Regions from separate parts of the Gemmobacter sp. 24YEA27 genome, predicted to be linked through region 2. Evidence: riboswitches for the same ligand, from Rfam matches in the RefSeq annotation. Region 2 holds a riboswitch; the other holds the start of a gene.
The links. A riboswitch is a leader RNA that binds a small molecule or an ion and turns the genes downstream of it on or off. The one in region 2 is predicted to bind thiamine pyrophosphate.

Region 1: another riboswitch for thiamine pyrophosphate. It lies ahead of thiD (bifunctional hydroxymethylpyrimidine kinase/phosphomethylpyrimidine kinase); the one in region 2 lies ahead of thiB (thiamine ABC transporter substrate binding subunit).

The regions. Positions count from the first base shown of each region.
Region 1 covers NZ_JASJPW010000001.1:2,105,820-2,120,123, forward strand. Annotated here, with positions in the region: gene pdxH (pyridoxamine 5'-phosphate oxidase) at 1-75, shown strand, start outside; gene QNO18_RS10535 (cold shock domain-containing protein) at 189-734, shown strand; gene QNO18_RS10540 (DUF192 domain-containing protein) at 977-1,384, shown strand; gene QNO18_RS10545 (hypothetical protein) at 1,619-2,017, opposite strand; tRNA gene QNO18_RS10550 (tRNA-Pro) at 2,847-2,923, shown strand; gene QNO18_RS10555 (hypothetical protein) at 3,388-3,600, shown strand; gene nrdF (class 1b ribonucleoside-diphosphate reductase subunit beta) at 3,910-4,884, opposite strand; gene nrdE (class 1b ribonucleoside-diphosphate reductase subunit alpha) at 4,961-7,087, opposite strand; gene nrdI (class Ib ribonucleoside-diphosphate reductase assembly flavoprotein NrdI) at 7,069-7,506, opposite strand; gene nrdH (glutaredoxin-like protein NrdH) at 7,518-7,742, opposite strand; gene QNO18_RS10580 (PaaI family thioesterase) at 8,389-8,847, opposite strand; gene QNO18_RS10585 (hybrid-cluster NAD(P)-dependent oxidoreductase) at 8,953-10,044, opposite strand; gene QNO18_RS10590 (aromatic ring-hydroxylating dioxygenase subunit alpha) at 10,047-11,297, opposite strand; cobalamin riboswitch at 11,424-11,639, opposite strand; TPP riboswitch at 11,780-11,886, shown strand; gene thiD (bifunctional hydroxymethylpyrimidine kinase/phosphomethylpyrimidine kinase) at 11,960-12,760, shown strand; gene QNO18_RS10600 (FAD-dependent oxidoreductase) at 12,757-13,734, shown strand; gene thiS (sulfur carrier protein ThiS) at 13,731-13,925, shown strand; gene QNO18_RS10610 (thiazole synthase) at 13,927-14,304, shown strand, end outside.
Region 2 covers NZ_JASJPW010000001.1:453,780-468,083, forward strand. Annotated here, with positions in the region: gene addA (double-strand break repair helicase AddA) at 1-2,552, opposite strand, end outside; gene addB (double-strand break repair protein AddB) at 2,549-5,470, opposite strand; gene QNO18_RS02305 (nucleotidyltransferase family protein) at 5,470-6,183, opposite strand; gene QNO18_RS02310 (phosphotransferase) at 6,162-7,160, opposite strand; gene tsaE (tRNA (adenosine(37)-N6)-threonylcarbamoyltransferase complex ATPase subunit type 1 TsaE) at 7,157-7,612, opposite strand; partial or broken gene aroC (chorismate synthase) at 7,651-8,750, opposite strand; gene QNO18_RS02325 (TerC family protein) at 9,058-10,080, shown strand; TPP riboswitch at 10,218-10,318, shown strand; gene thiB (thiamine ABC transporter substrate binding subunit) at 10,365-11,339, shown strand; gene QNO18_RS02335 (thiamine/thiamine pyrophosphate ABC transporter permease ThiP) at 11,315-12,841, shown strand; gene QNO18_RS02340 (ATP-binding cassette domain-containing protein) at 12,825-13,526, shown strand; gene QNO18_RS02345 (cytochrome c1) at 13,590-14,304, opposite strand, start outside.

The DNA.
Region 1 (14,304 bases), 1.7 Mb from region 2:
GGCGGCGATGTGGAGGGCGGCGAAAAGGTTGCAAGCGGTTCAGGTGATTGGACAGTCCTGAGGCTCAACCCCTGATAATCGCGGGAAAAGGTAAACAATTCTGTCTGATCATACGATTTCCTCTTGATCAGGCGGGGTTAAGCCTTCATCAACCGAAAAGGGCTTAATCTGGGGAGATAGTCCTTGTTATGACTGAAGAAGATAAGGCCACGCAGGTGTTGCAGGGCCGGGTGAAGTGGTTTGATCCGGCTAAAGGCTTTGGCTTCATCGTCAGCGATATTACCAATGCCGATATCCTGTTGCACGCGAATGTTCTGCGCAACTTTGGGCAGAGTTCAGTCGCGGATGGAGCAGGGGTCACAGTCAGGATCCAGACTACACCACGCGGTGTACAAGCGGTTGAAGTTCTTGCGATTGAACCTCCGGAAGGGCCTGTTGTGCCCCTGGGGGAACTGGCGGGTGAACTTTCGGTAGCGGATTTATCCGTTCTGCCGATGGAGCCTGCACGTGTAAAATGGTTCGATAAGGCCAAAGGATTTGGCTTCGCCAATGCTTTCGGGCGGGCGGAAGACATATTCATCCATATCGAGGTCTTGCGGGTCTCTGGTTTTGCGGATCTGATGTCAGGCGAGGCGGTGGCGCTCAAGGTAATTGAGGGCCGGCGCGGCAGAATGGCAGTGCAGGTGCTGAGTTGGGAACGTGCAATCGTCGCCCAGGCGGGCGAAGCCGGATGACGGCGGGGGCGGTGGCGGTGCTGCCGCCCTGCTGGACAGTCTTGTCGCAATCCACGAATATCCCCCTGAAAAATTCGGACAACAATCTGGCTGCAGCGCCGGGGTGCGACGCGTCTGGTCACAGGCGTCGCTGGATCTCCCGTACTGTGCTTTCGGCCATCCTGGCCGGGGTGATTTTGAGCGGTCTGGCTGTGCCTGGCCTGCCTTTTGCCGGCGCAGCCCAGGCGGCGCAGAGCTGTTCCCTGTCGCGCATCGACCTGCGCCCGCCTGCGAAAGAAGGGCAGGGGGAACGCCAGAGTTTTTCCGTTGAAATCGCCGACACGGCCGCCAGCCGCGCTCAGGGTCTGATGTATCGCGAAAGCCTCGCGCCCGAGGCCGGGATGCTCTTCATCTATGAGACACCGCGTCGCGCCGAGTTCTGGATGAAGAACACGCTGATCCCGCTGGACATCATTTTCGCAGATGCTCAGGGGCGGGTGACGGTGGTGCATGAAAACGCCGTCCCGGGCGATGAGACGCCGATTCCGGGCGGTGACAATGTTCTCTATGTGCTCGAGATCAATGGTGGTCTGGCAAAGAAGGCCGGAATCGTTCCGGGCAGCGAGATGCGCCATCCGCTGATCCGCGCCGGTGCCTGGCCCTGCCGCTGACCGTGTCGCAGCCTCAGACCCGTCTTTCCCGCGCGCCCCGTCTTTCCCGCACGCACCGTCTTTCCCGCACGCGTAGCAGAGTTATCTGCGAGGCCTGCCTTAAAATCTGAGTGACGTTGCCGGCTTGCATGCGGCATCAGACCGATCCGGGCGGCGGTGTATTGAAGATCCTGATCCGCCCCGAGCCGCCTGCGGCGGGCGCGTCGAAGCGGAGGCGATGAGGGCGCTGTTCTGTCAGTGCCGTGTAGCCGCGACCGGCGCGGGCTTTTCGCAGCGGATCTGAAAAGCGAAGGCGCCTTCTGTTCGGGTCCGGTGGCGAAGGCAATTGTCAGACCGCAGCGAAATCCTGCGCCCGACGCGGCCAAAGGGGGCGGCATGGTTGATCAGGATGTGTTCCACCTGGCCGTGAGCTGTCACTGCCTTGCCAGCCCTTGCCCTTCCAAACCTCATTTCCATGGGCGCCAGAGGCGTACGCCAGTCGCCATGCAGCTCGACGGTCCGGACCACTTCGCGCAGGCTGAACCGATAGGCCGGGTAAGCCGCGATCCACTGCCAGGGCCCCGGCGGAACCGTGTTCTCGCCCGAAACGGACAGCTCGTCCCACCTTTGCACTTCGACATAGCGCCCGACCAAGCAATCCGCGCCGCTCCGATCCTCAGGGCGGGGCTTGCACGGAAACGTGCCCAGAGCAGGCCTGCCCGTTTCAGGCCAGTGCATTGCCGCCTCCAATGGACCGGCGGCCCCAGATCCACCCCAGGGATGCAGGGGCCAAGGTGCTCGTGCAGAGTGTCGGGCGTGACCTTGGCACTCGTCAGTTCGCCGGCGGTATGCACCACCGAACTGTTCTCCATGCTCATCCGGCGCAAGGGCTACGCCCTCTCCCTCAGGCACAGCAAACGGATCGTAAAGGCTTTCGGCAAGGCAAAAGCCATTGCAGGTGCTGCTCAACTGCCTTTCTCGGCGTCTAATGCGCAAGAGCTCGCATCTGCATGCCGCTGGCCGCAGGAAATATGGCCAGACTGCAGCAACTGCTCGCAGCATAAACGGAAGGTAGCGTTTCGTGCAGGCCAAACCCGGCAGCCGGGGCACATGAGCGGTCGGAGGTTCTGATACAGTATAAAACAACCTGCTCAGCGCCGGACTGAAACAGCTGCCTGTCAGGTCGCCTGTAACATGAAGAAGACCCCACGCGGAGGATATTATATCATATATTCAGTGCCTTATATGTCTATCTCGTCTGGTGGCGCGGGAAACCGAGGTTTACGCTTATTGCTGTATGAACAGGCTTCCAACCGGTGCATGCAGAGCTTCCTGTGCGCATTGTTTCGGCTAAAGAGGTGCGGCCGTCAGCCTTCCTGTGCCATGACTTGCGCCACAGATCCGAAGCTGATGGTGCAAAACGCATTTTTATCGCAATCGGGGCTTTCCCTGCCGGTGGGAAACCGCTATCTGACTGCCAGTTCGGGGCGTAGCGCAGTCTGGTAGCGCGACGGTTTTGGGTACCGTAGGTCGGGAGTTCGAATCTCTCCGCCCCGACCAGCATTCAACGGATTTCAGGATAGTCCGTTTTGCAGTTCATTTTGCAAAACTGTTCTCTATCTTTTCCATGCGGCCCCCGGCTACTTCTCGATTGCGTCTGCATTTCGGGCAATAGAGCTGCATATCTGGCGATGACTTCGGCCGCTTGCTTGATAGAGCCGCGAGGTATTCTGGCGGCCCCTCTGAATAAACCATTCGGTCATTCCAGAACGGGGTAGCGCCGCGCCCTCTCGAAGCAGAGTGGTATTCGCGAACCTTCCCGTCTGCCAGCTTGGCTCGGGTTCGGTTAATGCCTTTCAACGTGATTTTGGAGATTTTCGCCGAACCAGTCATCTACTGCGGTTTCTGCTGGTACAATGTGGGTGATCAAGGCGGGAGCGACAAACGCAATTACGATGTGGGTCTGTACCGCTATCTTGCCATGCTTATCCGCCAGCTTCACACTGCGTGGCAGTTGCGCTTCCGTGAAGGTTCTTAGTTTCCCCACGGTGACGGGCTGGGGTGCCGATGTGCCCGGCGCTGCCCGCGCGCAAGCCCTGATCGCGGTCTGGCAGCCGCCGGAAGACCCGGAAACCATCCTGATATCCTTTTCTGGACCAGACCGCATCGATGCGGTGATCGAAGATGATCCACGGGCCGCACCCTCGGTGCCTGGGCTGACCCTCGCCCCCCCCTGACGCGCAGGAGGCGCCTTTGACTGATCTACCCCCTCCCGATCGCGGCCTGATCGCCACCATTTACCAGCTCATGGGCGGGGCGGCGACTGCGCTTCTGGCGCCATGTTCGAGCCGGGGCATGCACCATGCCTGTTTGGGAAGGATGCCTCGCTGACCAAGGCCGATGCGATCTGGCCGCCGACCAGGCCGAGTGGGTCATTAACGTCGATGTCATGCACGAGCCGGCGCTGGTCGCGCGCGCGCCATCGCTGTCTCCCCGGCCCATCCCCGGATGTCCGGGCCGGGGGCAGACGTCCTGAGACCACGGTCTCAGAAGTCCCAGTCTTCGTCTTCGGTCGCAACCGCCTTGCCGATCACATAGCTCGAACCAGAGCCCGAGAAGAAGTCATGGTTTTCACTGTCAGGCGACAGCGCCGCAAGGATCGCCGGATTGACCTCGCAGACCGAGGGCGGGAACAAGGCCTCATAGCCAAGGTTCTGCAGCGCTTTATTGGCGTTGTAATGCAGGAAGGCCTTCACGTCCTCGGTCAGACCGATGCCGTCATAAAGCTCTTCGGTATAACGTTGCTCGATCTCGTAAAGGTCGAACATCAGGGCAAAGGCGAAATCCTTCAGCTCTTCGCGCTTGGCCTCGGTCAGCTTCTCCAGACCGCGCTGATACTTATAGCCAATGTAATAGCCATGCACCGCCTCGTCGCGGATGATCAGGCGGATGAGATCGGCAGTATTCGTGAGCTTTGCACGGCTCGACCAGTACATCGGCAGATAAAAGCCGGAATAGAACAGGAAGCTCTCGAGAAAGACGCTCGCGATCTTGCGCTTCAGCGGATCTTCCCCGGCCTTGTATTTCTCAAGGATAATACGCGCCTTGGCCTGGAGATGCGGGTTCTCCTCCGACCAGCGGAAGGCATCGTCAATCTCCTTTGTCGAGCACAAGGTCGAAAAGATCGAGGAATAGGACCGCGCATGGACCGATTCCATAAACGCGATATTGGTCAGGCAGGCCTCTTCATGCTGCGTCACCACATCGGGCATCAGCGAGATCGCCCCTACTGACGACTGCACCGTATCCAGCAGCGTCAGCCCGGTGAACACCCGGATCGTCAGCTCGCGCTCTTCGGGGCGCAGAGTCGACCAGGACTGTATATCATTCGACAGCGGCACCTTCTCTGGCAGCCAGAAATTCACCGTCAGACGGTTCCAGACCTCCAGGTCCTTCTCATCCTGCAACCGGTTCCAGTTGATCGCTTTCAAAATGGTCTTCGGCATCACATGATCCTTCATCGCGGAAGAACCTTTCATCTGTCTGAAAATATCCCGGGGGTCCGGGGGCAGGGCCCCCGGGCAGCTCAACCAGTCCTTACAGTGTGCAGGAAACGCAGCCCTGCACTTCGGTCCCTTCCAGCGCGGTCTGGCGCAGCCGGATGTAATAGATCGTCTTGATGCCCTTCTTCCAGGCATAGATCTGCGCTTTGTTGATATCGCGCGTGGTGGCTTCAGATGGGAAGAACAGCGTCAGCGACAGGCCCTGATCGACATGTTCGGTCGCCGCCGCATAGGTGTCGATGATCGCTTCCGGCCCGATCTCATAGGCATCGCGGTAATATTCCAGGTTCTCATTCGACATGAAGGCGGCAGGGTAATAGACGCGCCCGATCTTGCCTTCCTTGCGGATCTCGATCTTCGCCACGATCGGGTGGATCGAGCTGGTCGAGTTGTTGATATAGGAAATCGACCCGGTCGGCGGCACGGCCTGGAGGTTGCGGTTGTAAAGCCCGCCCGCCATGACATCGGCTTTCAGCGCTTCCCAATCCGCGCGGGTCGGCAGCGTCACACCCTCAAACAGCGCGGTGACCTTCTCCGAAACCGGCAGCCAGTCGCGCCCGGTATATTTGTCAAAGAACGAGCCATCGGCATATTTCGACTTGTCGAAGTCTTTGAAACTCTGCCCATGCTCACGCGCCAGCAGGTTCGAGGTGCGGATCGCGTGATAGGCGACAGCAGCGAAATAGACGCTGGTGAATTCGACACCTTCGGGCGAGCCGTAATGCACATGCTCGCGCGCCAGATAGCCATGCAGGTTCATCTGGCCCAGCCCGATGGCATGGCTTTCATCATTGCCGCGGCGGATCGACGGGACCGAGTCAATCGCCGACATTTCCGACACGGCGGTCAGGGCGCGCACGGCCGCTTCGACGGTCTTGCCCAGGTCCGGGCCGTCCATCGCCGCCGCGATGTTCAGCGAGCCGAGGTTGCAGGAAATATCCGTGCCAAGATGGTCGTAGCTCAGATCCTCGTGGAAGGTCGACGCCTCGTTGACCTGCAGGATTTCCGAGCAGAGGTTCGACATGGTGATGCGCCCGTGGATCGGGTTCGCCTTGTTCACCGTGTCTTCGAACATGATGTAAGGGTAGCCGCTCTCGAACTGGATCTCGGCGATGGTCTGGAAGAATTCCCGCGCGTTGATCTTCTTCTTCTTGATCCGCTTATCGTCGACCATCTCGTCATATTTTTCGGTGACCGAGATTTCCGAGAAGGGGACGCCGTAAACCTTCTGCACGTCATGCGGCGAGAAGAGATACATATCTTCGTTGTTCTTCGCGAGTTCGAATGTCACATCCGGGATCACCACGCCAAGAGACAGCGTCTTGATGCGGATCTTCTCATCGGCATTCTCGCGCTTGGTATCAAGGAAGCGCAGAATATCGGGGTGGTGGGCGTTGAGGTAAACCGCGCCGGCCCCCTGACGTGCGCCAAGCTGGTTCGCGTAGGAGAAGCTGTCTTCCAGAAGTTTCATCACCGGGATGACGCCGGAGGACTGGTTTTCGATCCCTTTGATCGGGGCGCCGGCCTCACGCAGGTTCGTCAGCATCAGCGCCACGCCACCGCCGCGTTTCGACAGCTGCAGCGCCGAATTGATCGACCGCCCGATCGATTCCATATTGTCTTCAAGCCGCAGCAGGAAGCACGAGATCAGCTCGCCGCGCGACATTTTTCCTGCGTTCAGGAAGGTCGGCGTCGCGGGCTGGAAGCGGCCCGAAAGGATCTCGTCCATGAAGGACATCGCCAGCGCCTCATCGCCACGCGCGAGCGCGAGCGCGACCATGACCACGCGGTCCTCGTAACGCTCAAGGAAGCGCTGACCGTCGCGGGTCTTCAGCGTGTAGCTGGTGTAATATTTGAACGCGCCAAGGAAGGTCGGGAAGCGGAACTTCTTCTCATAGGCGGCATCCCAGATCTGGCGCTGGAAGTTGCGCGAATACTGATCCAGCACATCGGGCTCGTAATAGCCTTCATCAACCAGATAGCGCAGCTTCTCATCCAGATTGTGGAAGAAAACCGTGTTCTGGTTCACATGTTGCAGGAAATATTGCTTCGCCGCCATGCGGTCGGCGTCGAAGCGGATTTTGCCTTCTCCGTCATAGAGGTTCAGCATCGCGTTCAGCGCATGGTAGTCCAGCGCCGGCTTCACGCCATTGTCGAGCATTCCATCCCCCAGAATAGATCAAGCCCGCGCCGGACGCGGGCGATGTCGGTTTCCGTGCCGGCCAGCTCGAAGCTGTAGAGAACCGGCACACTGCATTTACTGGCGATAACCCGGCCCGCAAGAGCGTAGGTCTGGCCGAAATTTCGGTTGCCCCCGGCGATCACACCGCGCAGACCGGCGCGCCGGTCGGGGTCATTGAGAAAGCGGATCACCTGTTTCGGGACCGCGCCGCGCCCCTCGCCATCGGCGAATGTCGGGCAGATCAGAACGAAATCCCCGCCCGGATCCGGCATAGGATCCTGCGGGGATATTGGGATACGCAGCGCCGTGCCATAGCGGCCGGCGCTGATCTCTTCTAAGCGCATGACGAAACGCAGGGTATTGCCCGAGGCAGATGAGAAAAAGACGAGCCCGGGCACGGACAAACCCCTCAGCTGGCGAGGCGGCCGATCATATCGGGACGAAAGCCCGCCCAATGCGCGTCACCGGCGATGACGACAGGGGCCTGGCGATAGCCGAGCGCCACAACGCGGTTCATCGCATCGGCATCTTCGGTCAGATCGATAATGGAATAGGACAAGCCTTTGGCATCGAGCGCACGGGTGGTTGCGGTGCACTGAACGCATGCGGGTTTGGAGTAAACGGTGATGGTCATTGCCTGATCCTTCTACTGTCCCATGTGGCTGCGGTTCGCTGAGAAACGGCCAGCGGAAAGCCTCCGCCGGGTGATGTCCTCGCGCCCGTCGCACGGTTTTGTTGCCTTCACTTTGCCCTGGGATCCTGCCGCGGCTATGGTCTTCCCGGAGGTTTCCCCCCGGAGTTTCCCCTGGCCGTTCCTGCCGCTGGCTGCGCCCGGAAATGCCCGGTTTTCCCCGGATTTCGGACGCGTCGCAGGCTGCAGGTTTGCTCCCGGAACATCTGCATATTGATCCCTGATTTGCTCTGCTGTCAACATCTTGTGTTATTGAAATGCTACCCGTGACGGGAACGACTCAGAGTTGAAAAGCCGCTGAAATCAGAGGAAATCGTTGCTTTGCCGGGCGCGCGGGGGGAAATGTGTGCCTCTAAACCCACAGACTCGGGCTGCACAAAATTTCGCCTTGCACAATATCCAGGAGCAGGGGCGGCCCCTGATCGTGCCGCGTCGTGGACAGAATGGTGCACATCTCTGGGGATAAGCCGGTTGACCCAGGGGAAGGCAATGCAGGCGCCGGTCGCGCCCGCCGGGTCGTCACCAGATTGATTCGAAGGCGGCAGGGCCGGGGGCAGGAGCCGGGGGGCAGTTCCTGGTTCGCGGTGTTTCAGGCAGCCGGAGCGGCCGGGGGTGCGGACGCGGGGGCGGGCGGGATGGAATAGGTCATATTCGCCCGCGCCACCGGATCCTCGACCCCGTCCGAGAAGATCAGCGCATCCGCCACCGCCAGCACGCGCCCAAGTTTCAAAAGCCGCACATCGCAGTAAAGCCCGCGCCCGGCGGCCGGCTTGCGCATGAAATCGATGGAACATCCCGTGGTGACCGCCAGCGCCACCGGCCCGATCCTCGACAGGATGGCAAGGTAGACCGCCACATCGGCAAGAGCGAACATCGTGGGGCCGGATACAGTGCCACCCGGGCGCAGATGGCGCTCGGCCACTTGCAGCCGCAACCGGATGCCCTGATCGGTTACGGCATCGACGGTGAAATCCGCTGCCACCTGGCCGAAATCGCGGGTGACAAAGTCGTTCAGCGCGGCTCTGTCCATCAGGATCGGTTTCGCCATCGGTGTTCTCCCATATCTGCGCGCGGTGACCGGCGGGGAGAGTACCCGTCTCAGACGCACCGGCAAGGCTGCCGATGCGTTATTTTCTGTGAGGCCGCGCGGCTCTCAGACCTCGACCGAGATCCTGCCCATCGGGTTCGAGCAACAGGCGAGGATCCAGCCCTCGGCAATCTCGTCATCCGAAATGCCGCCATTATGGACCATATGCACATCGCCTGCGGTCTTTTTCACCTTGCAGGTGCCGCAAAGGCCGAAGGTACAGCCCGAGGGGATGTTCAGCCCGGCGCGTTTCGCCACCGCGAGCACGGTATCGGTCTCGGAACAGGGCGCGGTCACGTTTGAGGCGGCGAAGGTGATCTGCGCACCGGCCTCGGAATCGGGGATCACATCGTCGATCACCGGGGCGTCGGCTTCCGTCGACACCGGCGCGCCGAAGCTTTCCTGATGGTAATGTTCCATATCGAAGCCGAGCGAGACCAGCATGTCGCGCACCGCCTGCATGAACGGCTCCGGCCCGCAGCAAAACACCTCGCGCTCCAGATAATCCGGCGCCATCAGCCCAAGCATGATCTGGCTCAGCCGGCCCTGATAGCCGGTCCAGGTCTGGAACGGGTCGCTTTCCTCGACGGTAAAGCGCAGCTTCAGCCCCGGCACACGGTCTGCAAACCCTTCGAGCCGCTTGCGCAACAGGATTTCGGATGGCCGCTTTGCCGCATGGACGAAGACGATATCGGGCATCTCGCCCGAATCCCAGGCCCAGGTGGTCATCGACATCATCGGCGTGATGCCCGATCCGGCCGAGATAAAGAGATGCTTCTTTGCCGGATGCCGGTGCGAGCTGAAGATCCCCGCCGGGCCATAAGCCTTGATCTTCATCCCCGGCTTCAGGTGATCAAGCATCCAGCGCGTGCCGACAGACGTCGCCTGGGCTTTCACCGTGACCGAGATCGACAGTGGCCGCGATGGCGAAGACGAGATCGTATAGGTGCGCTGGACATTGCCCCTGGCGCCTTTTTTCGGATCAACCGGCAGGTCGAGCGTCACGAACTGGCCCGGCTGATAGTCGAACCAGGCCCCCGAGGGCGCGCGGAAGGTGAAGGTGGCGGTATCCGGCGTCTCGGGCACGACCATGGCGCATTCAAGATGCTCTGCATCATCCCAGGGCTTCACAGACCAGTTAAGTTGTTGCTTTCCCATTTTTATTCCGCCGCCAGTGCCGGGCCGGTGCCGGAAACGGGGCCAAGGCGTTCCGTCATGATGCCGGCATACCAGTCGATGAATTGCATCACCCCTTCTTCCTGGATCGGGGAATAGGGCCCGGGCTCATAGGCGGGAGAGAGAATGCCCTTCTGGTTTTCCTCGACCACCTGGCGGTCTTCGTCATTGGTGTTGAGCCAGACGCGGGTGAGGGTTTCGAGATCATAGTCGACGCCCTCGACCGCATCCTTATGGACCAGCCAGTTCGTGGTCACTTGCGTCTCGGTCGGGCTGATCGGCAGGATGCGGAAGACGATGGCGTGATCGCCGAGGAAATGGTTCCAGCTGTTCGGGTAGTGGAAGAACAGAAGGCTGCCGGCATCGTTGAAGGGCATGGTGCCCATGCGTTTCGCCACCGCCGCCTTAGTCGACATCGTATAGCTTTCGGCGCCGTTCAGCAGGGGGATGCGGGCGAGCCGCCATTGCATCTGCGGGTGGTTGGTGAAGCGCGAGGGCAGGCCGGCCGCCTCGCAGCGCTTCCAGTGTTCGATAATGTCGGGCGAGGCCGAATCAGGCCCCTCCATCGCCGTCATACGCGGGTTGTCGGAATAGGTCCGGCACAAAGACGGGTGCGCGCCGCCGCAATGATAACATTCGCGGTTGTTCTCGATCACCAGTTTCCAGTTGCCGTTTTCGACGATGGTCGAGCTGAAAGCGACCTTTGCATCGGCAAGGCCCGAGGGGGCCAGATACGACATCAGCTTCGGCGCGAGGTCGGAAATGGGAGGGGGCACTTCGGCGAGACAGATGAAAACCATGCCGCCAAGATCGACACAGTGCACCTTCTTCAGCCCGAACTTCGAAGGGTCGAAATCCTCGCCCATATCGCGGGCGAAAATAAGCTTGCCCTCGAGGTCATAGGTCCATTGGTGATAGGGGCAGACAAGGTTCGTCGTCGCGCCATTGGTCTTCGCGCAAAGCCGCTGACCGCGATGGCGGCAGACATTGTGGAACGCGCGGATGCGATTGTCTTTGCCCTTGATGATCACCACCGGATAGGCGCCGATCTGCAGCGTGGCAAAGGCGCCGGGTTTCTCCAGCTCGCAGCCCGGAATGGCAAAGAGCCATTCACGATACAAAATATGTTGAAGATCGGCCTCCAACACCCCGGGATCACAATATAAATCGCGCTCTAAGGCATAGCCGCTCCGGCGTGCCAGCAGGCGGGAAAGGGTTTCGGACTGGCTCAGCATTTGCTGTCCTTCGCGTTAGCCCGGGCGGGTCGCACGGGCAGGTTTGACGTGCGATGGACAACAGGCGGCGAAGGGCCCGCGCGGGGATGGACCCGCGAGCCGGTTGCCGCTTCGCCGCCCACCGCGGCTCGACATCTCGTGCAAGGCTGGTTTCCGGGCTTGGCGAGCGGTCTTTTCAACCCTGGTCGCGACACCTTCCCGGGCTCCTCCGCCCAGTGGTCCTTGTCGCGCCTCTCAGCCTCTACCGTTGCGGGGGCAGCGCCGGCTTTGGCCCCTTGCGGGACCGCACCGGCTTCCCAATTCTCCGCTGTCGCCAGCGGCACCTTGCGAGGCTGAATTGATCACAGTGCGGCGGGCGGGATTGTCTGTTTGCGACATGTCGCAAAGCGGAACAGACAGCGGCCCCGTAAGCAGCCTCATTCGCGCAGAAAGCGGGATTTTGCCGGTTGCCAAACGAAAATGCTCCGCTTAACGATTGGGCAACTTACTCGTTGGGGTGTCCCGGGAAACCGGGGCTGAGAGGCCGCAAGGCTAACCCATCGAACCTGATCCGGTTCATACCGGCGGAGGGAACGGGTGGTCTGATCGTGTCTCTGGCGGCCCGTTGTGGCCTGCCCGGGCATCAGTGTCCCCAAATCTTTTCGCCGGTCATTGGGGGCATGATGACGGCGATAGCTTTGACCATAGCGGGGTCCGATTCCGGCGGCGGCGCGGGGATTCAGGCCGATCTTAAAAGTTTCGCGGCAATGCGCGTCTATGGCGCCAGCGTGATCACTGCGATCACGGCCCAGAACACAAGGGCGGTGACCGCGGTGATGGCCCTGCCGGCGCGGCTGGTTCGGGCGCAGCTGGAGGCGGTGTTCGATGATCTTGCCGTGGGTGCGGTGAAGATCGGGATGCTGGGCGATCCGGAACTGGTCGCGACCGTGGCGGCGGCGCTGAAAGGGCGCGATCTGGCCCTGGTGGTTGATCCGGTGATGGTGGCGAAATCCGGTGACCGGTTGCTCGCGGCCGAGGCTGTCGCAGCACTGCGCGAGGCGCTTTTGCCGCTCGCGACGGTTTTGACCCCGAACCTGCCCGAAGCGGCAGATCTACTGGGCGAGGCCCCGGCCAGCAGCCATGAGGCGCAGGAAGCGCAGGGGCGCGCGCTCCTGTCGCTCGGGCCGGCCTGGGTGTTGATGAAAGGCGGTCATGCCGGGGGGGAAGAGTGTCGCGATCTGCTGATCGGCCCTGTATCCCATGTGTTCACGGCAGAACGCCAGCAGACCAAAAATACGCATGGCACAGGATGCAGCTATGCCGCAGCGATTGCGGCCGGGCTGGCGCAGGGGATGGCTGTCCCCGATGCGGTGGCGCGGGCGCATCGCTGGCTCCAGGGGGCGATCCGGGCGGCGGATGCGCTGCAAATCGGTTCCGGCCATGGGCCGGTGCATCATTTCCACGCGCTCTGGCCGCAATCATGAGCCGCGTCCATATTCTCGGGGCCGGTGTCATGGGCCTTGTGATGGCCAGCGAACTTACGGCGCGCGGTCATGAGGTCACGATTTCTGACCCGGCCGGCGGCCCCGGGCCGCAGGCCTGTTCCTGGTGGGCCGGTGGTATGCTGGCGCCATATTGCGAGGCGGAATCGGCAGAGGAGCCGGTTGAACGGCTTGGGGCCGGCGCGGCCGCCTGGTGGCAATCCCATACCGGGCTGGTTACCGGGGCCGGGACGCTGGTTCTGGCCGATCCGCGTGACCGGGGCGATCTGGCGCGTTTTGCGCGGCTGACCAAAGGGCACCAGGCCATTGGCGGGGACGGGATCGCGCAGCTTGAGTCCGATCTGGGAGGCCGTTTCCGCGAGGGGCTCTTCTTCAGAACCGAAGCGCATCTGGCCCCGCGCGCGGCGCTTGGCGAACTGGCCCGCCGGCTCGCGGCCCGGGGGATCATGGTAACACCCGAGCCGGCAGAGGCGCCGCTGACCATCGACTGCCGGGGGCTCGCGGCGCGCGACAGTCTCAGCGATCTGCGCGGTGTGCGCGGTGAGATGCTGCTGATCCGCTGCGAGGGCGTGAGCCTCTCGCGCCCGGTCCGCCTGCTGCATCCGCGTATCCCGCTTTACATCGTGCCGCGCGGCGACGGGCATTTCATGCTTGGCGCCACGATGATCGAAAGCGGATGGCGCGGGCCGGTCACGCTGCGGTCGATGATGGAGCTGATGGCGGCGGCCTGGACGATCCATCCCGGTTTTGGCGAGGCCGAGCTGATCGCGACCGGTTCTGACGCGCGCCCCGCTTTCCCCGACAATCTGCCCAGGATCCGGCGCCGGGGGGATATGATCTTTGCCAATGGTCTCTACCGCCACGGATTCCTGCTCTCGCCCGCCTGCGCGCGGATGGTAGCGGAACATCTCGAGACCGGCGCGCAGCCCGAGTTCATGGATGAGGTGAGGATATGAGAGTTTTCGTGAATGGAGAGGCAAGGCGGACCGGGGCGACAACCCTGGCCGCTTTGCTTGAGGAACAGGGCTTTGGCCCGGCCGTGGCGACTGCGGTGAATGAGGTCTTCATCGCCAAAGCCGCGCGGCTGGAAACAGAAATACAAGAGGGCGACCGGGTCGAGGTTCTCGCCGCCATGCAGGGGGGCTGAGATGCCGGTATTCTACGGGACTGCTGTTGAAAGCTCGCTGATGCTGGGCACGGCGCAATATCCATCGCCGAAGATCCTGGAAGAGGCGTTTCGCAGCTCTGAGGCCGGGATCGCTACGGTCTCATTGCGCCGCGAGCAGGGAGGTGGCGGTGACTTCCGCGCGCTTGTGGCAGATCTTGGCGCGAAGATCCTGCCCAATACCGCCGGCTGCCATACGGTGAAGGAGGCCGTGACCACGGCCCATATGGCGCGCGAGCTGTTTGCGACAGACTGGATCAAGCTCGAGGTGATCGGCCATACCGATACGCTGCAGCCTGATGTCTTCGGCCTTGTTGAAGCCGCCCGCATCCTGATTGCCGACGGGTTCAAGGTCTTTCCA
Region 2 (14,304 bases):
GCCGCCGCGACGATCAGCCAGTGCTTTGCCCGCGTCATCGCCACGTAAAGCAGCCGCAGGTTTTCGGCCTCACGCGCCGCCGCGCGGGCGGCTTTGGTCTCGGCGACGAGGCCGGTATCTTCTGCCTTGCGCCCCGACCAGGTGACCATGCCCTCACCGATCGCGAGGATCATGTCCTTATCGGTCAGCCGCCGGTCGCCGGTATCGGGCAGGATCACCACCGGCGCCTCAAGGCCCTTCGATCCATGCACCGTCATGACGCGGATCAGCCGCCCCTCGCCCTCGGCCTGGCGCTTGACCTCGACCTCGCCGGCCTCCATCCAGACCAGAAACCCGGTCAGGCTGGGCACCTCGCCGCGCTCATAGGCCAGCGCCTGCTGCGACAGCTCGTCAATCGCATCCGCCGCTTCATCGCCCATCCGGCCCAGAAGGCGCGCGCGCCCCTGATGCCGCGTCAGCACCCGGTCCAGCAGATCATAGGGCCGCATATATTCGGCAAGCTTCCTCAGATCATCCAGCACCGACAGCGTCCCGGGCTCGTCGAGATGGCGCAGACGCTCCCAGAGATAGCCCTTGCGCCCATGCGCCAGCGCGTAAAGCCGCGCTTCGGACCAGCCGAACAGCGGCGAGCGCAGCACCTGGGCCAGTGCCAGATCATCCTCGGGCGTGTTGAGGAAGGACAAGAGCGCCAGCAGGTCACGCACCGCCAGCTCGCCGGTCAAAGTCAGCCGGTCCGGTCCGGCAATCGGCAGGCCAGCGGTCTTGCAGGCGCGGATCACCGCGTTGAAGATCGGCCCGCGCCGCTGCACGAGGATCAGGAAATCCCCGGCATGAACCGGACGGAACCCGCCAGGCGCGCGGTGATCCGGGATCTGCCGGCCCTGCGCGATCATCTCTCCGATCTCAGCCGCAATCTGGCGGGCCAGCACTTCGGTCGCGTCTTCCTCGCCGACCTGGTCTATGGGGTCGAACCATTCGCCCGGCTCCGGGTCTTCGGGTTTCGGGACAACCGGCCAGACCTCCACCTTCCCGGGCAGCGCCTCATGGAAGGGGCGGTGGCGGAAGGCACCGCCAAGCGCCGCCTCGGCCTCGCCCGGGAAGGACTGATCGACCAGATCAAGCAGCGCGCGCGACGAGCGGAAGGAATATTCCAGCGCCTGTTCGGTGACCGGCACACCCGCCGCCGCAAAACCTTGCGCGAAACGGGTTTTTACCGCATCAAACCCCGCCACATCGGCGCCCTGGAAGGAATAGATCGACTGTTTCTTATCGCCGACCACGAAAAGCGACCGCTCGGTGTCGCGCGCGCCTTCCCCGGCCATGAACTCTTCGGTCAGCGCCGCGATGATCTTCCATTGCGCGGGCGAGGTGTCCTGGGCCTCATCGACCAGCACATGGTCGATGGAGCCATCAAGGCGGTACAGCACCCATGGCGCCACACTCGGGTCGGTCAGCAAGGCCGTCGCGCGGGTGATGAAATCATCGAAATCGAGCCAGCCATGCGTGGCTTTCGCGCCCTCATAGCGGCGCAGGAAATCAGCGGCGAACCGCTGCAGCGCCAGCGCCTTGCGGAACGCGCCAAGGCCAAGCCGCAGCGGCCGACCGCCTTCGACCCGCCGCATCAGCGATTGCAGCCCGTCGAGATGCGTGCCCAACGTCAGACGGCAGTCTTTGGTCGGGAAAGTGTCCAGCTTTGCCCCGAACGGCGCTTTCGCCGTGGCGCCGAACAGGAACAGCCCCTCCAGCACCGGCAGAGCCGCGATCCCCAGCGCGGGCAAAGCCGCAAGTGCAGCCCCTGCCTTCTGGTCGGTCACCTTTGACGAGGACATCAGCACCGGCGCCACCGCCGCCAGCATGGCCTGATCACCCGGCCCGAAGACCTCTTCCTCCAGTGCCGCCTCATCAAGGCCTGGCGGCAGCCCGAAGGCCACCCGCAGCGCGGCCTCTTCCGGCACCTGCATCAGCTCGGCCCGCATCCCGGTGAGTTTTGCGAGGAAAGGATCGATCCGTTCGCCCACCTCGGGCAGGATCGCCTCGAACAGCCCGCGTGCCTCGCCTTCGGCCATTTCTTCAAGGATCTGGTTGCGCAGAAGTTCCGCCGACCGGTCGTCAAGTTCGCTGAAAGACGGGCTGACCCCGGCCTCCAGCGGAAAGCGCCGCAACAGACCGGCGCAGAAGGAGTGAATGGTCTGAATGCGGATGCCGCCCGGCGTCTCGATGGCGCGGGCAAAGAGCTGGCGGGCGCGTTTCAGCGCGGCTTCCGACAGATCGCCGCCTTCGCCCAGATCGCCAAGGTTCCGGCGCAGCCCCGCATCCGGCGCCATCGCCCATTCCCCCAGCCGGCGGAAGAGACGGTTCTGCATCTCTGCGGCGGCGGCCTTGGTATAGGTCAGGCAGAGGATGTTCTGCGGGTCGGTGCCGCGCAGCAAAAGCCGCGCCACCCTGTCGGTCAGCACCTTGGTCTTGCCAGACCCCGCGTTGGCCACCAGCCAGACATTGACCGAAGGATCTGCCGCCGCGATCTGCGCCAGGGATGCCGGATGCTGGGTCATGGCATATCCTCCGGTTCGGCCTGTTCAGTGATGTCCCATTCGCCAAACCGCGCGAGATTATCATAATCGCTGTGCTCGCGCGCGCCCAGCATGGCCTGGCGCGCGGTATAGCCCCGCTCAGGGTCTTCCCAGGCGCGGATCAGGCGGCGGAATTCTTCCAGCAGCCGGTGCAGATCATCGGGGCCGAGAACCGCCGAGATCGTCTTCAGATCGGCCGCGAGGCGGATATAGGCGATCTCGACCTCATCGGGGAAACCGGCCTCGGGAAAGCCGCCAAGGCTCGCCATCACCGCCGCCAGATGCAGCTGTTTCGCGAACGCCGCCTGCTGCTTTTCCGTCGGCGGCGCGCCGGTCTTGTAATCGACGATCCTCAGCTTGCCCTCAGCCGTCACATCCAGCCGGTCGGGTTTGCCGACCAGCACGAAATCGGGATCCTTCAGCTCGACCCGGTATTTCTGTTCCAGCGAGACCACCTCGCCGCCTTCGGCCAGAAGCCCCTGCACGAAAGGCATCGCCAGCTCCGCCATCCGCGCCCGCCAGATCGCGCGCATCGCGGGCCAGGCCACGTCTTCCTCCAGCACCCGGTCGGTGATCCGCATCAGTGCGGCTGCGGCGTCAGCAGCCGTGGGCGGCAGGCCTTCGCGCAAAAGCGCCTCGGGCACCTTGTGCAGGATCTCGCCCCTGAGCCGCGCATCGGCCATCGGACGCAAGGGCATCAGCGGGCGCAGCCGCAACAGGTGGCGCGCATAGATCGCATAAGGATCGCGGATCAGCTTTTCGATCTCGGTCAGCGAAAGCGATTTCGGACGGTCCGCCACCTTCGGGCGGGGCGAGGGGCGGCGCGCGCGCGCCGAGAGGATCGGCGCTGCCACAAGACCCGCATCCCGGATCAGCCGGTCGCCGCGCGCTTTCATCGCGGCAAGCGCGACGCGCCCGCCCTGATCTGGCAGACCATCGAGCAGGTTCATCAGCCGGTTCAGCCAGCGGGACGGCACGGTTTCAGCCTCGGCATTCCTGTGCGCGTGGCTCAGCACCACTTCGGGCGCCGCGACCGCCATCTGGAAGTCATGTGCCGAAAGCCCGATGCGGCGCTCGGGCAGCAAAAGCCCCAGCTCCATCCGCATCTTGCGGTTCAGCCAGGGGTCCGGGTCGGGCTGCGCCGGCCAGACGCCCTCGGTCAGACCGGCAAGCACCACAAGATCTGCGCCCTGGACCCGCGCTTCCTGGGCGCCAAGGATCACGATCCGCTCATCCGCCGGGATCAGGCTGCGCACCTGGGCGCGGTTGATCACCCCATCCGCCAGTGCGGCATAATCGCCAAGGCCGAGATGCAGCGCCCCGGGCGCCTCGGCGGCGAGGTCTTCGATCACCCGCAGCGCCGCTTCGCCCGCCGCATCCTGCCAGAGCCTGCCGGTCCCGGCATCAGTCCCGCGCGCGAAAGCCTCGGCCAGCGCCCGGTGCCGGGTGATCAGATCGGGGAGGGGTGCCGGGGTGCAGGCCTCCAGCTCTGCCAGCACCGCGCCGAGCCAGTCCGCCCAGGGTGCCGCGAAGGGATCGCGCTGCTCTGCCGCCCAGGCCTGCAGCGAGGCGAGATCAGGATAGGCCGGACCGCGCGCCCTGAGCCGCAGTTCCAGCTCATGCGTCAGCCGCAGATGCGGGCCGCGCTGATCGGTCGAGAAGCACAAAGGGTGCTTCAGCAGCGTCAGCACCTCATCTGCCATCAGCCGCTTGCCCATGCCGCGCGCGACCAGCCGCAGCATCCGCCCCGCCGGGCTGTGGATGAGCGGCGAACCGGCGGAATCGTCCGGGACCAGCCGCCAGCGGTCCAGCGCCGCCGTCACCCGCCGCGTGAGGTCACGGTCCGGTGTCAAAAGCGCCGCGCGTTTTCCCGCCGCCACCGCCTCGCGCAGACAAAGGGCAATCGCCTGGGCCTCGTCACGCGGGCTCGCGGCCTCGATCAGCGTCATGCGCGCGGTTGCGGCCTGCAAATCGCCCAGATCCGGCCCCTGCGCGATCCATTGATCGGTGACCGGCGCCGGACGAAGCGCCAGCGAAATCAGCCGGCCCCGCGCCGGATCGACGGCGCCCTGGCCGTCCCAGTCCTGCACATTGCCGGGGCCAAGGCCCAGCGTCTGCATCAGCCGGTGGTAGCGATATTGCGGGTGATCCTCCTGGCCGGTCCCGTCAGCAAGGCTGGCCCAGACCTCCTCCGGCTGATCGAAATCAAAGCCCGGCACCAGGATCGCGCCCTGCGGCAGCCGCGCCACTGCCTGCATCAGCAAAGCCGATGTTCCGCGCGAGCCGGTCGATCCGGCCACAATCACCGGATCGGGGGTCGGTGCCGCCTCCCAGGCGCTGATCTGCGCCAAAAGCGCAAGCCGCAGCCGCGCCTCGCTGTCCGGCGCCGCCCCTTCGGTGAAAAACTGCGCGATCAGCGAGACGAAACGGCGGGTGCGCGACCAATGCGCGGCATGGCCCTCGATATCAAGGAGGTCAAGCGCGCCCGGATCCACCTCTTCCGCCCGCATCTCATCCATCAGCCCAGCAAGGCTGTCGGCCAGGTCATAAAGCGCGTGACGCGGCGCGAGATCGGGCTCTGCCGCCAGCAGCCGGTCGATCAGCACCGCCAGTTCCAGCCGCCGCCCCAAAGGCGAGGCGGCCTCGACCTGGCCCGTCAGCAAAGGATCATTCCCCGGTTCCGACACCAGTTTCAGCCGGGGCAGGAAACCGGCGCCCTGGGCCAGCAGCGTCTCGCGCAAGCGGCGGCGCATCCGCTGGCTGTTCAGATAAACCGTCACCCGCGCCATGGCCTCGGGCGGCCGGCCTTCAAGCCGCATGCGCAGGCCCGCCGCCAGCCTTGCGGGGAAATCCACGCCGGGGGGCAGGCCGAAGAGGCGGGGTCCGGATCCGGGGAACATCATGTCGCCAGCAAAGCCCCGGCCTCGGCGAGGCCTTCGGGGCTGCCGACATCGCACCAGCCGCCCTCCCAGATCAGACCGTAAGCGCGGTCGTTGCGGATCATGTCATCCCAGGCGAGGTTCAGGGAAAACACCCGCTCAGGGTGGCTCAACAGCCAGTCCGTGCGCAGGATCTGCGCGCCGAGATAGACCATGCCATTCGGGTCAAGGTCTTCGCCGGTCTCGCTGTCGCGGCGCATCCGCGTCAGGCGGCCATCCGCGCCCAGCGAGAAATCTGCCCCGCCCTTGCGGCCCGGCAGGCCCTCGCGCGGCTTTACCAGCAACAGCGCCCCCATCTGCAAGGGGTCCCAGGCCTGTGCCAGCGCCGAGAGGGGGTTGCCGTCCGTCCAGACCACATCCGGGTTGAGCGTCATCACCGCGCCATGGCCAAGTGCCGGCAGCGCCGCCTTCAGCCCGCCGCCGGTCTCGAGGATCTCGGGTTCATGGCTGATGCGGACCGGGCGGCCCCTCAGATGATCGGCGATCTGCTGCGAGAGGTAATGCGTATTGACCACCACCGGGTCGCAGCCTGCCCCGGCCCCCAGATCCAGCGCGCGGTCGAGGAGGCTCTGCCCGGCGACCTCGATCAGAGGCTTCGGTCGGTTCCGGGTCAGTTCGCGCATGCGGGTGCCGAAACCGGCGGCAAAAACCATCAGGGGGAAGGCGGGCTGCATGACCTGATCCTTTCAATGATGGCGGGCGTGGGGTCTGGCAGGAGAGCGAGGGTTTCACCGCGCAGTTCCGCCAGGACCGGATGGGCGAGGTTGCGCAGCAGCTGGCCCCAGACCCGGGGCAGAAAGGCAAGATAGCGATCCTTGCCCGCCACCATGGTCAGCCGCGCGAAAATCCCGATGATCCGCAGCGCCCGAAGCGCGCCAAGCGTGGCATAGGCCGCCGTGATATCGCCCCGCCCGCTCTGTTTCGCGAAATGCGCCACCATCGCGGCCTCGACCCCGGGTGACACGTCACGCCGCGCATCCTGCAACAAGGATACGAGATCATATTCCGGCTGCCCCATCTGACCGAGCTGGAAATCCAGCAACCCGACCCGTGCGACGCCCTGACGATCGGGCAGCCAGAGAAGGTTCTCGGCATGGTAATCGCGCAGGATCAGGACACGCGGCCCGTCGGCATGGGCGCGGATTGCGACCTCGAGCGCCTTCAGGAACGGCGTCGCATCGGAGCGTGTGCCGGTGGCGGCAAAGCCATAGAATTCCGACGCCAGAGCGGCTGACGCGGCCCAGTCCTCCGCACTCAGATCTGGCAAAGGGCTGGGCGGCGCAGCGCCTTGCAGGCGGATCAGCACATCCACCGCCGCCGTGTAAAGCGGCAGTTCCGCTGCGGCATCGGCCTCAAGCAGCCGCGCATAGATCCCGTCACCGAGATCCTCGATCAGCATGAGGCCCTGCGCCTCATCCATCGCAAGTGTCGCCGGGGGCGAGAGCCCGAGATCCGCCAGATGCGCGCCGATCCGGTGGAAATCGCCGATATCATCGCCACATCCGGGCGGCGCATCCATCAGGACCGCACGCTGATCGCCCAGCACCAGCCGCTCATAGGACCTGGCCGAGGCATCCCCCGCGAGATGACTGCGCCGGGCCGCAGCCCAGCCGGCCCGGGCCAGGAACTCTGTCTTTGCAACCTCTCTCATGGCGCCCTAGCGAGGCAGGCGAGGAAACCCTCCGGCCCGGTGACCAGCAGCCGCCGCCCTTCCCCCTCATAGGACAGCGTCACGCGGATCGCCTCGTCAGGCGCATAGTGCCCCAGCCTGTCGGGCCATTCGATCAGCAGGATGTCGCGCCCGATGGCTTCGGCGAGACCCAGCTCTTCGACCTCGCCAATATGGCTCAGCCGGTAGAGGTCGGCATGCCAGACCTCTCCGGCTTCGGTCTCGTAGCTTTGCACCAGGGTGAAGGTGGGCGAAGGCACGTCGATTTCAGCCCCTGCCATGGCGCGGATCGCCGCGCGGGCGAGATGCGACTTCCCGGCGCCAACCGGGCCTTCCAGCAACACGGTCATGCCAGGGCGCAGGCACAGCCCGAACCGCGCCCCGAACAGGCGCGCCGCCTCTTCATCGGGCAGGAACAGATCGACAGATTTCATGGCGCGAGTTTCGGCTTTTGCCCGGTCAGGCGCAAGCCTCAGCCGATCTGACCGCGCCGCCCGGCAGTCTGGCCGCGGTCCAGCAGGATATGATCGAGGATCACACAGGCCATCATCGCCTCACCCACCGGCACCGCGCGGATGCCGACACAGGGGTCGTGGCGGCCCTTGGTCACAAGGTCGAGCTCCTGGCCGAATTCGTTCACGGTGCGGCGCGGCGTCAGGATCGACGAGGTCGGCTTGACCGCAAAGCGGCAGACCACCGGCTGACCGGTGGAAATTCCGCCGAGGATCCCGCCCGCGTGGTTCGACAGGAACTCGACCCCATCCTGGCCCATCCGCATCTCATCGGCATTCTCGACCCCGGTCAGTGCGGCCGAGGCCATGCCATCGCCGATCTCGACACCTTTGACCGCATTGATCGACATCATCGCACTGGCCAGGTCAGAATCCAGCTTGCCATAAAGCGGCGCGCCGATCCCTGGCGGCACGCCCTCGGCCACCACCTCGATCACCGCACCCACCGAATTATGCGACCGGCGCAGATCGTCGAGATAGACCGCCCAGTCCTGCGCCGCGACAATATCAGGGCAGAAGAACGGGTTCTCGCGGATCTGGCCCGCATCAAACCGCAACCGGTCGATCTTTTTCTCGCCCATCTGCACCATATAGCCGGTGATCGACACCCCGGGCGCGATCATGTCGAGAACCGCCCGCGCAACCCCCCCGCCGCGACCCGCGCCGCCGTCTCCCGCGCCGAAGACCGCCCGCCGCCGCGATAGTCGCGCAGGCCATATTTCAGATGATAGGCGACATCAGCATGACCGGGGCGGAAGGCATGGGCGATCTCGCCATAATCCTTGCTGCGCTGGTCGGTATTCTCGATCATCAGCTGGATAGGCGTGCCGGTCGTCACGCCGTCAAACACGCCCGACAGGATCTTCACCTCATCCGCCTCACGCCGCTGCGTGGTGAATTTCGAGGTGCCGGGTTTCCTCAGATCCAGCCAGGGCTGAATATCGCCCTCGGTCAGCCGCACGCCCGGAGGACAGCCATCCACCGTGCAGCCAAGCGCCGGGCCGTGACTCTCGCCCCAGGTGGTGACGCGGAAGAGATGGCCGAATGTGTTGAGGCTCATGACGGTGCTCCGTGCTGACAGGGCGGGCTGACACAGGCGGCATAGCGCCCGCCCCTTGCAGGTTACAACCTCATTCCACAAAAAAGTGAAGCGCGGGGTTGAAATGGCACCGCCTGCCCCCATTTCACCGATGCGGGCCGGGCCCCTCTGGCACTCAGGGCCAGTTTCTTTCGGGAAACGCCTGGTGTGATGTCGGACCGCATCGGGAAACGCGCCCGATGGATTGCCCGGCATTTTTCCCGATCCGTATCCACGGTTCAGCTGACGGTCATTCCCTCTGGCGCCTTGTGTAAAGGGCTATGGTCGGATGGAAATCCTGCTGACATTGTTTCTGGGCAAGCCGCTTTGGCTCTGGCTCACCTTCCTTGCAATCGTCCTCGTGCTGCTGGTGCTTGACCTTGGCGTCCTGAACAAGGGCGACGAGGAAATCGGCGTCGCGAAAAGCCTGAAGCTCTCGGCCTTTTATGTCACGCTGGGCGTCCTTTTCGCAGGCTTCGTCTGGTGGCAGGTCAGTGCCGAGGCGGCAGGCCTCTACCTGACCGCTTTCGTGGTCGAAAAATCACTGGCGATGGACAATGTTTTCGTCATCGCAATGATCTTCGGCTTCTTCGCGATCCCCCGCAAATACCAGCATCGGGCGCTGTTCTGGGGCATCCTCGGCGTGATCGTGCTGCGCGGGCTGATGATCGGCTTTGGCGCGGCTCTGGTGCAGAACTATCACTGGGTTCTCTATATCTTTGCCGCCTTCCTGATCTTCACCGGCCTTAAAATGCTGCTCGCCAAAGAAGATCACGCCCCGGATATCGCCAGCAACCCCCTGCTGAAATTCCTGCGCAAACGCCTCAATGTCACAGACGAGCTGCATGGGCACGCTTTTACCGTGCGCAAGGAAGACCCCGGAACCGGCAAGCTGAAGCTCTATGCCACGCCCCTTCTGCTGGCGCTGATCATGGTGGAAATCGCCGATGTGATCTTCGCGGTAGATTCGGTCCCGGCGGTCTTCGCGATCACCTCTGACCCCTATATCGTCTTCACCTCGAATATCTTCGCGATCCTCGGGCTGCGCGCGCTCTACTTCGCGCTGGCCGCGATCCTGCACCGCTTCGCCTATCTGAAATATGCGCTGGCCGTGCTGCTGATCTTCATCGGCTCCAAGGTCTTTGTCGCCTCGCTGCTGGATCTCGAGAAATTCCCGGCCTCGGTCTCGCTCGGCGTCACTTTCGCGATCCTCGCCACCGGCGTGATTGTCTCGCTGTGGAAGACCCGCGGCCAGCCCGCACATGTCACCCTCCCGGGCGAGCCGGGCAACGACCACCCTGCCCGCCACTGACCACTGAAAGGGGCGCTCACCCCGCCCCTTTCATCTGTCCTTAAATATCCCGGGGGGAGAGGCGCTTTTGCGCCTCCGGGGGGCTGGCCCCCCCGCCTCCGCCGCCCCTTGCGCAGCACCGGCAATCCCCTATGCTCCGCCATACCTCGGGGTGCCCGTCACGGGCTGAGATGCGTCATGCGGACCCGTTGAACCTGAACCGGCTCATACCGGCGGAGGGAAGGTGCATCGGATCCCCCCTTGCGCATCGCCCCCGTCGCAACAGGAGGAATCCCATGCGCCCGATGCGCCCCTTCCTTGCGGCATGTCTCGCTTCCCTGCCCCTGGCAGCAGCGGCCGAGACCCCCGTGCTCACCGTCATGACCTATGACAGTTTCACCACCGAATGGGGCCCCGGCCCGGCAGTGGAAAAGGCGTTTGAAGAGGTCTGCGGCTGCGATCTGCGCTTTATCACCGGCGGCGACGGCGCGGCATTGCTGGCGCGCCTCCAGCTCGAAGGTGCCGCCACCGAGGCGGATGTGGTCCTCGGTCTCGACAACAACCTGACTGCCCAGGCGCGCGCGACCGGGCTTTTCGCCCCACATGGCGAAGCGGCCCCGACCGGCCTGCCGGTCGCCTTTGAGGATGATCTCTTCCTGCCATGGGACTGGGGCTGGTTTGCCTTTGTCTATGACCGCACCAAAACCGCGATGCCGCCTGAGGATTTCCGCGCCCTGGGTGACAGCGATCTGAAGATCGTGATCCAGGATCCGCGCTCATCGACGCCGGGCCTCGGTCTGCTTATGTGGGTCAAAGCCGCTTACGGCGATCGCGCGCCCGAAATCTGGACCGGGCTTTCCGACAATATCCTGACCGTGACGCCGGGCTGGTCCGAGGCTTACGGCCTCTTCCTCGAGGGCGAGGCGGATATGGTTCTCTCCTACACCACATCCCCCGCCTATCACCGGCTGGCCGAGAAAGACGACAGCAAGGACTGGGCCGAATTTGCCGAGGGCCATTACCTGCAAATCGAGGTCGCGGGCATCCTCGCCTCCTCAAAGCAGCCCGAACTTGCGAAGGAGTTCATCGCCTTCACCCAGTCGCCGGCCTTCCAGTCGGTGATCCCGGAAACCAACTGGATGTATCCCGCAACCGAGATCGCGCTGCCCGAAGGGTTCGAGACCCATCGTCCGGCGAAATCCCTGTTGCTGACGGCCGATGAGGCGCTGGAGGCGCGGGGCCCTGCGCTGGCGGAATGGCAATCCTCGCTCGGGCAGTAAGCCTCACCGCCGCGCTCATGGTCACTGCGCCGCTGGCGGCGGTGGCCCTCAGGGCGGGCGGCCTGCGGCTCAGCACGCCCGATCTTGCGGCGCTGCGGTTTACCCTCTTGCAGGCCGGGCTATCGGCGCTGATCTCGGTCGCGCTGGCGGTGCCGGTGGCAAAAGCGCTGGCGCGGCGGCGCTTTCCCTTGCGGGGCCTTCTGATCACCCTGATGGGCGCCCCGTTCCTTCTGCCGGTGATCGTCGCGGTGATCGGGCTGATCACGGTTTTCGGCCGCTCGGGCTGGGTCAATAGCGGGCTTGCCGCGCTCGGCCTGCCCGGGTTCAGCATTTACGGGCTGCATGGTGTGGTCATCGCGCATGTCTTCCTGAACCTGCCGCTGGCTGTTCGGATGATCCTGCAGGCCTGGGTCTCGGTGCCGTCAGAGCGCTTCCGCCTTGCGGCCTCGCTGGGTTTTCGCCCGCGCGACATCGCGCGACATATCGAGCGCCCGATGCTGGCCTCAGTCCTGCCCGGCGCGCTGGCGACGGTTTTTGCGATCTGCCTGACCTCTTTCGCCGTGGCGCTGACGCTGGGCGGCGGCCCGCGTGCCACCACGCTGGAACTCGCGATCTATCAGGCGATCCGGTTCGAATTCGACCTTGGCCATGCGGCGGGACTGTCGCTGACCCAGACCGGGATCGGGGCGTTTGCCGCCCTGCTGGCCTGGCGGCTGGCGTCAAGCCCGGGCTTTGGCGCGGGCCTTGACCGGGCGCTGCCCGCGCCCGCGCCCGCGGGCTGGCGGCGCCTTGCGGATGCGGGCTGGCTTTTGCTGGCGGCAGCGTTCCTGCTGTTGCCGCTGATCGCGCTGATCCTGCGCGGGCTGCCGGGGCTGGCGGAGCTGCCGCCCAGCCTCTGGGGGGCCTCGCTGCGCTCGGTTCTGGTCGCCCTGATCTCGACGCTGGTGACGGTGGCAGCGGGGCTGACCCTGGCACTTGGCGTGGCGCGAAGCCGCTCGCGGGGGATGGAGCTGACCGCCGTTTTGCCGCTGGCGGCCTCGGGGCTGGTGCTTGGGACCGGGCTTTTCCTGATCGCGCGGCCCTTTGCGTCCCCCGCGCAGCTGGCGCTGCCGGTGACGGTGCTGGTCAATGCGGTCATGGCGCTGCCTTTCGTCTACCGGCTTTTGATCACCGATGCCCGCGCGCTTGAGGCGGATTACGGGCGGCTGGCGGCATCACTGGATCTGCGGGGGGTCGCGCGGTTGCGCTATCTGACCCTGCCCCGGCTGGCGCGGCCTTTGGGATTTGCGGCCGGAGTCGCGGCAGCTTTGTCGATGGGGGATCTGGGCGTGATCGCACTTTTCGCCAGCGGCCAGGAGGCGACATTGCCGCTTTTGGTGCAGCAGCTGATGGGCGCCTACCGGACGGAGGCGGCCGCAGCGGCGGCACTGGTGCTGATCACGCTCAGCTTCGGCCTCTTTTGGATTTTCGATGCGGGAGGGCGGCATGTTCAGGCTCGATAACCTGGTTCTGGAGCAGGAAGGCTTTCGGCTGTCCGCGGACTGGCAGGTGGCACCAGGCGCGCGGCTGGCGGTGATCGGGCCATCCGGCGCAGGGAAAAGCTCGCTTCTGGCGGCGATTGCCGGCTTCTATGCGCCGGCCTCGGGCCGGATCTGGCTTGATGGGCGCGATCTGACCGAACTGCCCCCGGGGGAACGGCCGCTCTCGATCCTGTTTCAGGATCAGAACCTGTTTCCGCATCTGAGCGTGGCGCAAAATCTCGGGCTCGGGATCCGGCCGGATCTGCGTCTGGCACTACCGGATCACGCACGGGTGGCGGAGGCGTTGGAACGAGTCGGGCTGGCGGAGTTTGGCGCGCGCAAACCGGCGCAGCTTTCGGGCGGTCAGGCGAGCCGGGCGGCGCTGGCGCGGGTGCTTCTTCGCGCGCGACCGCTTCTCTTGCTGGACGAGCCCTTTGCGGCGCTTGGACCGGCTTTGAAGGGAGAGATGCTGGCCTTGCTGGCCGAGGTTGCCGGCGAGACCGGTGCCACCGTGCTGATGGTCACGCATGAGCCCCGCGACGCGCTGGATTTTGCCGGGCAGACGGTGCTTGTCGCGGATGGCGTGGCGGCGGCGCCGGTTGCGACGGGGCCCTTGCTGGCCGATCCGCCGCCAGCGCTGGCGGCCTATCTTGGATTTAAGAGGTAAAAGGAAAAGCCCCGCCGGAGGGGCGGGGCTTTGTACCTGGTCTTTTCGGAATCACGCCTGATCTCAGGCCGTGAATTCCTTGCCTTTAACCCGCGCCCAGATCTTCTTGTTGGTCAGATAGAGGAGCACCGACAGAAGGATCAGGAAAGTCACAGCGACGAAGCCCGCTTTCTTGCGGTCCATCATCTTGGGCTCTGCCGACCACATCAGATAGGCCGAAACATCCATCGACATCGCGTCGATGCTTGCGGGGCTGCCATCTTCAAAAGTGATCTGATCTTCGGTCAGCGGCGGCGGCATGGCGATCCAGCCGCCGGGGAAGGCGTGGTTTTCGTAGAAAGTGGTGCCGGCTTCTTCCTTGGTCTCGCCGGTATAGCCGGTGAGGATCGCATGGATATATTCCGGGCCGCCGATGCCGCGCAGCAGCTGGTTGATCCCGGTGCCTTCCGGCCCGTGGAACCCCGCGCGGGCCTTGGCCATCAGCGAGAGATCCGGCCCCATACCTTCGCCCGAACGCGCGGGGAAGTTGTCGGTCCATTCGCGCGGACGGGTGGTGCCATCGGGCAGGTCGATCTCTTCGAGACCGGCCGCATAGGCGCGGACCTGATCGGCCGGCAGATGCGGGCCGCCGTCATCCGCGAGGCTGCGGATCGGGACGAATTTCGCCCCGTGGCAGGCCGAGCAGACTTCGGTGAAGACCTGGAGACCGCGCTGCAGCTGCAACTGGTCATAGGTGCCGAACGGGCCTTCAAACGAGAAGTCCACATCCTCGATATGG